DNA from 2 places in the Arthrobacter sp. TmT3-37 genome. Region 1 is predicted to be linked to the other one. Evidence: riboswitches for the same ligand, from Rfam matches in the RefSeq annotation. Region 1 holds a riboswitch; the other holds the start of a gene.

Region 1 (3,398 bases):
CGACGACGCCGGGTCGTCGCCCCCGGCTCGCTGATGCGTCGCTCGCCGCTGCCGCCCGCGATGCGGCCGGCGTGCGCGGCGTGGACCTCGCTGCGGTCGTCTCGGTCCCCGCACTGCCGGTGGACATCCGGCACAATGCGAAGATCGACCGCGCACGCGTCGCGGCCTGGAGCGGACGGTTCCTCGCCGGCGGGCGGGCCGGCTCCCTGTGACCGTCCTCGTGACGGGCGCCAGCGGCATGCTCGGCCGCGCGGTCGCCGGACAGCTCCTCGCCGACGGCCACGACGTACGGTGCTTCCAGCGCCGCCCGTCGGGTATCGTCGGGGCCGCCGACGTCCTGGGCTCCATCGAGGACGACGCGGCGGTGGCCGCCGCGGTCCGGGGGTGCGACGCCGTGATCCACCTCGCGGCGAAGGTCTCCTTCACCGGCCGCGCCGCCGACTTCGACAGGACCAACGTGGACGGGACCCGGCGCCTGCTCGATGCCGCCCGGCGCGCCGGCATCCCCGACGTCGTCCACGTCTCCTCGCCCTCCGTGGCGCACGACGGCACGTCCCTGGTCGGCGCGTCCGCCGGTCCGGCGGACCCAGGGACCGCACGAGGCGACTACGCCCGGACCAAGGCCGCGGCGGAGGTGCTGGCGCTGGGACGCTCCACGGCGTCGTTCCGCGTCGCCGCGGTGCGCCCGCACATCGTCTGGGGACCCGGTGACACGCAGCTCGTCGAGCGCGTCGTCGACCGGGCCCGGCGGGGACGGCTGCCGCTGCTCGACGGTGGCACCGCACTGATCGACACCACCTACGTGGACAACGCGGCGTCGGCGATCGTCGCCTGCCTCGCCCGTATCGGCGAGGCGCAGGGCCAGGCCTTCGTCGTGACCAACGGCGAGCCGCGGCCCATCGCGGAGCTGCTCGCAGGGATCTGCCGCGCCGCCGGCGTCCGCCCACCGGCATGGTCGGTGCCCGGATCGGTAGCACGGGCGGCGGGGACGGTCATCGAACGCGCCTGGCTGGCGCTCGGCCGCGCCGAGGAGCCGCCCATGACCCGCTTCCTGGCCGAACAGCTGTCCACCGCACACTGGTTCGACCAGCGGCGGACCCGGGCCGTGCTCGACTGGACGCCGGCGGTCAGCATCGACCAGGGGTTCCAGCGCCTCGCGGCGCACTACGGCGGCTGAGGACTCCGGCCCCCGGGCGGGAACGCGCCGCCACCGCCTCTCCCCGGGTACGCGGAAGGGCGGGATGCCCGGCATCCCGCCCTTCCGCGTACCTGTACCTGGGACGACCGGCTGACGCCGGTCGCGATTCCTAGCGGGTGTAGTACCCGTCCACCGACATGGCGTTGACCGAGTGCACCAGCGTGCCCTGCGAGGGGTTCAGGGCGCTGACCATCTGGCCGTTGCCGAGGTAGATACCGACGTGGCTTCCACCGTTCTGGCTCACCAGGTCGCCCGGCTGCGGGTTGCTGGTGGGGGTGAGAGCAGCGAACTGCGACCAGGTGGTGCGCGGCAGGCTGATGCCGTTCTGCGCGTAGACCCACTGCACGAAGCCGGAGCAGTCCCAGCCGCCGAACGAGGTTCCGCCGTACACGTAGCCCGAGCCGATGCCCTGCATGGCCGTGCCGACGATGCCTCCGCCGGCGGGGCTGATCGAGGCGGACTGCGTGCTGAGTCCGGTGGTGTTCCCCGAGAAGACCGCGGGTGCTGCCACGGGTGCGGGTGCCGCCACGGGTGCCGGTGCCGCGATCGCTGCGGGGGCAGCGACGATCGTTGCGGACTGGGCGGAGTACTGCTGGGGAGCGGCAGTGCCGGTGAGCGCGAGGGCCTGGCCCGGGTAGATGACCGAGCTGTAGCCGAGTCCGTTGGCCGTGAACAGGGTGTCGAGGCTGACGCCGTGCGAGGCAGCGATGCTGCCCAGCGTGTCGCCGGCCTGGACGGTGTAGGTGCCCGCCGCGACGGTGGACGCCGCGACCTGCTCGGGTGCGGCCTGCAGGGTGATCTCGCCTGCGGCACTCGCGGGGAGCGCTGCGCCGAACATGATCCCGGATGCTGCGACGACGACGGCGGCGGGCTTGCCGGCCACCGAAGCACTCGCGGAGATCGCGCGGGAGGCGGTGAGAAGGGGGTTGGTGCGCGTGGGGACGGCCCGGTGGCGCGCTGAAGTGCTCTTGGACATAATCATGCCTTTCCCAATGCCTGCGAAGTTAGCTGTCGGGTTCGGATGGGACATCCGGACGTGCTGTTCTCGTTCCAGCGAACATGCGCTGGTCGACGCGCGTCTTTACCCCTAGGACTCAGGACTGAGTCCGCTATCGGTTCCCCCGCCCCTGTCGAATGTGTAGTGCGAACGGTCCGTCCTCATCGACAGGGTTAGGCAGAGTGAGGAGGGGCGCCCCTCCGTTGTGGAGCAGGCGCGGGGTCAACGGTACCCGTTGAGCTTCCGGTTGTCACGTTTGGGTTACGGCGCCGACGGTGCCATAATCCCCCCGCGCCGACTAGGCCCGAGCGTTCCGCGGCCTCGGCTGGCAGTACGGGCAGAGGGACGATGACCTGTTCATGAAGGCTTCGCGCCGGATGAGGGTCGAGCGCCCTTCGGCTGCGCAGCGACGGCAGGGTTGCCCGGCACGGCCGTAGGCTTCGAGGTCGCGGGCGAAGTAGCCCGACGCGCCGTTGACGTTGACGTACAGTGCGTCGAAACTCGTGCCGCCGGCGTCCAGGGCCCGGGTCATGACCGTGGTGACCGCCTCGACGATACGGAGGGTGTCGGGACGGCGCAGAGTGTCCGTGGGGCGCGCGTAGTGGAGTCTCGCCGCCCACAGCGCCTCGTCCGCGTAGATGTTGCCGATCCCCGAGATGAGGCCCTGGTCGAGGAGGGCGCGCTTGAGGCCCGTCCTCCGCTCGCGGAGACGCCGGTGGAAGGATTCGACGGAGAACGCGGGGTCAAGGGGGTCACGCGCGATGTGTGCGGCCTGATGCGGGACGAGGGGCAGGTCCGTGTCTCCGCGACCACCCGGCGCGCCGTCGGCGGTGGGCTCGAGATCGGCGACGAACATGCCCCCGAAGATCCTCTGGTCGACGAAGCGGAGGTCGGCGGGGAGCGGGGCACCCTCGTCGTCGACGGCGGTGGAGAGCCGAAGGCGAACCTTCAGGTGTTTCTCGAGGGGGGCCTCCGGCTCCTCGATGAGCAGCTGGCCGCTCATGCCGAGGTGCGCCATCAGTGCGACGTGCGAGACGTCACGTGGGGCGTCCGGGTCCTGGAGGGTCATCCAGAGGAACTTCCCGCGCCGCACCACGTCCGTGACGCGTGCTCCGGTGACGTTGCCACGGAAGTCCTCGACGCCTGCGACGTGGCGTCGCAGCGACCGCGGGTCCACCACCTCGACGGCCTCGACGGTACGGC
Region 2 (3,398 bases), on a different contig from region 1:
GGGGCGGGAGCAGGAGCCGGGGCGGGAGCAGCCACGGCGACCGGGGCGGCCTGTGCGACGGGGGCCGCGACGGCCGCGGCGACGGGAGCCGGTGCGACCGGCGCCTCGACGACGACGGGTGCCGGAGCGTCGGCGACGGGTGCCTCGACGACGACGGGTGCCGGAGCCTCGGCGACGGGTGCCTCGACGACCGGGGCGGGCTCGGCGACGGGTGCCTCGACGACGACCGGCTTGGCGGTGACCTTGACCGGGGTCATGTTGAAGGCGACGGCGATCTCGGACGAGGCGACGACGGCCGCGCGGGCCGAGGTGACCGTGACGCTGGACGCTGCGGCGTCACGCTGCGGCTGCAGGTCCGCGGCGTTGGCTGCGACCCCGCTCGTCAGGACGAGGCCGGAGGCCGCGGCGATGACGGCGGCCTGGCGGCCCATGCCGCCGGTGGTGACGGCCTTGGCGAGGGCCGAGAGGCCGGCGGTGTCCTGGGTTTCGCTGCGGTGGCGGGCGATGATGGCGCGTGAAGACATGGTGGTTTCTCCGAAGGGGTTCTAGCGGACGCGGACGAAGCCGGCGCCGGGAAGGTCTGAGAGGTTGTGGAGGCCGGTGTTCATGCCGTTGAGGCCACCGCTGATGACCTGGCCGTTACCGACGTAGATCGCGACGTGGCCCGCCGTGATGACCAGGTCACCCGCAGCGGGGGATCCGACGACGTCGCCGAACTGGAAGAACTGGCCGGGTGCGAGATCGCCGACGGACTTGCCGACGGAGCGCAGGGCGGTCTCGACCATCGCGGTGCAGTCCTGGGCGACGCCGATCTGGCCGTAGGCAGAGGCGACCAGTCCGGCAGCGACACCGGAGGACTGGACAGGCGCGGGTGCCGGTGCGACGACTGGCTCGGCGACGGCGACCGGTGCGGGCGCCACGGCGGCGGGTGCGACGGGAGCGGCCTCGACAGGAGCGGCCGCGGCGGGAGCGGCCTCGACAGCAGCGACCTCGACGGGAGCAGCGGGCGCCACGACCACGGCGGGAGCCTCGACGACGACGGCGGGCTCGGCCTCGACGACGGGAGCCGGCGGCTCGACGACCTCGGGAGCAGGAGTGACCTCGACGGCCACGCGGTCGAAGGAGACCGTCGCGGTGGCCGGCACGGTGACCTCGGCCGACACGACGCGGCTCACGGTCAACGCTGCGGAGGACTGGACTTCACGCTCGGGGGCGGTTGCACCCTGGGCGGGCAGTCCCGCGGTCAGGACCAGGCCCGACGCCGCGACGATGACGGCTGCCTGGCGGCCGACCGATCCGGCATTGGATGCTGCTGCTGTGGACAGGGCCGTCAGCGGACTGACGTCCCGGGGCGCGCGGTGGCGGCCCGGCGAAGAGCTTTTGGACACGTTGGATTGCCTCTCCCAACGCCTGCGAGGTGAGCTGTCGGATTCGGATGGGAGTCACCCGGCCGCTGCGGAAACAGCGACTTAACCCCAAGGATTTCTGGAACAGAAACCCGAAAATTGGTTCCCCCGCCTCTGCCATGCGATGGTGCGGACGGACCTCCGGCAATGGCAGAGCTAGGCGATTTGCAGGAGGGTGCCGGATCTAGAGCGAATTTGGCACAAGATGGAGGCTACCTCAGATATCGCGGTATGTCACGTTACGGTCACGGAATGGTGTGTTATTGATGACGGAGCCGTGCCGGACTCAGGATGCGACGGAGACGAACACGTGCGAGGCGACCTCCGGAGGCAGCTCGAGCGCACCTTCCACCCCGGGGACGCGGACGGAGACGTACCCGCCCACCGACTCCAGGCTGAGGCGTGCACCCGGCCGCAGGCCGCCCTCGTCGAGCTGGGTCAGGAGTTCCGGGTCGACCTGGATCGGCTCGGCCAGGCGCACCAGCGTGACCGGCTTCTCGGTCGAGTAGGTGCCCATGGCGGAGAGCAGGGTGACCACGCCGTCGGTGAAGAGTTCGGACTGGACGCCGCCGATGGCCTCGAGGCCGGGAATGGGATTCCCGTAGGGCGATTCGGAGGGCTTGCCCAGGAGTTCGTAGAGCCTGCGCTCGACGCGTTCGCTCATCACGTGCTCCCAGCGGCAGGCCTCGTCGTGCACGTAGGCCCAGTCGAGCCCGATGACGTCGCTCAGGAGGCGTTCCGCGAGGCGGTGCTTCCTCATGACCCCGGTGGCCCGGTGCCGTCCCAGCTCGGTGAGCTCGAGGTGCCGGTCACCCGAGACGACCACCAGTCCGTCACGCTCCATGCGGCCGATGGTCTGGGAGACCGTGGGTCCCGAGTGGCGCAGCCGTTCGGCGATGCGCGCCCGCAGGGCGACGATGTTCTCTTCCTCGAGTTCAAGGATGGTCCGCAGGTACATCTCGGTGGTGTCGATGAGGTCCGTCATGCGGGTCAGCTCCTTGGTGCGGTGCGGGTGCGCGGCTGGGATGCCTCACGCCGGTGGGGGTCCACGGCCGCCACGACCTGTTCCGCCCCACGCCTCCCAAGGTTAACCCATGGTGCGATTCCCCCGGCAATCGACGGGGACGGCGACGGCGTCCCCGCCGCATCCTCCGCCTGCGGCGTTAACAAATGGAGCGCCACCGGCTCCTCGGGCAGAATGAGGGCGATACCCGCCGCCGAAACAGCTGGAGCACCCATGACCGAACTGCCCCGCATCCCCGAGCACCTCCTGCCGTCGGACGGCCGGTTCGGCGCCGGTCCGTCCAAGGTCCGGAGCGGACAGATCGACGCCCTCGTGTCCGCGGGACGGGTCCTGCTGGGCACGTCCCACCGCCAGGCTCCCGTGCGCGATCTCGTCGGGCGCGTGCGGGACGGTCTGAGCACCTTCTTCGGCGCACCCGAGGGATACGAGGTGGTCCTCGGGGTGGGCGGCTCGACGGCCTTCTGGGATGTCGCCACCTTCGGACTCGTGGAGCACAGGGCGCAGCACCTCTCCTTCGGCGAGTTCGGCTCCAAGTTCGCCTCGGCCACCACCAGGGCGCCGTTCCTCGAGGCATCGGACATCATCACGGCCCCGCCGGGTACGCGCCCCGATCCGGCGGCCGCAGCCGGCGTGGACACCTACGCCTGGCCGCAGAACGAGACGTCGACGGGTGTCGCGGCTCCCGTTCGACGGGTCGAGGGCGCGGACGACGGCGCCCTGGTCCTCGTGGACGCGACCTCCGCGGCCGGCGGCCTCGACGTGGACGTCTCCGAGGCCGATGTCTACTACTTCGCCCCGCAGAAGAACTTCGCCTCCGACGGCGGATTGTGGCTGGGCCTCTTCTCCCCCGCAGCGCTGGAGCGGGCGGCCCGGATCGATGCCGGCGACCGCTGGATCCCCGACTTCCTCAACCTCCAGACGGCGATCGACAACTCGCGCCTGAACCAGACGTACAACACCCCGTCGCT

What was found. Region 1 has a riboswitch for cyclic di-AMP ahead of ACX80U_RS08775 (C40 family peptidase). Riboswitches for the same ligand answer to the same signal wherever they lie in the genome.
Region 2: another riboswitch for cyclic di-AMP. It lies ahead of ACX80U_RS02990 (NlpC/P60 family protein); the one in region 1 lies ahead of ACX80U_RS08775 (C40 family peptidase).

The regions. Positions count from the first base shown of each region.
Region 1 is NZ_JBTNDU010000005.1:34,252-37,649, reverse strand. Features, by position in the region: gene ACX80U_RS08785 (alpha/beta fold hydrolase) at 1-212, shown strand, start outside; gene ACX80U_RS08780 (NAD-dependent epimerase/dehydratase family protein) at 209-1,177, shown strand; gene ACX80U_RS08775 (C40 family peptidase) at 1,308-2,174, opposite strand; cyclic di-AMP (ydaO/yuaA leader) riboswitch at 2,177-2,361, opposite strand; gene mutM (bifunctional DNA-formamidopyrimidine glycosylase/DNA-(apurinic or apyrimidinic site) lyase) at 2,494-3,398, opposite strand, start outside.
Region 2 is NZ_JBTNDU010000002.1:24,858-28,255, reverse strand. Features, by position in the region: gene ACX80U_RS02995 (NlpC/P60 family protein) at 1-524, opposite strand, end outside; gene ACX80U_RS02990 (NlpC/P60 family protein) at 546-1,388, opposite strand; cyclic di-AMP (ydaO/yuaA leader) riboswitch at 1,394-1,563, opposite strand; gene ACX80U_RS02985 (metal-dependent transcriptional regulator) at 1,693-2,391, opposite strand; gene serC (phosphoserine transaminase) at 2,644-3,398, shown strand, end outside.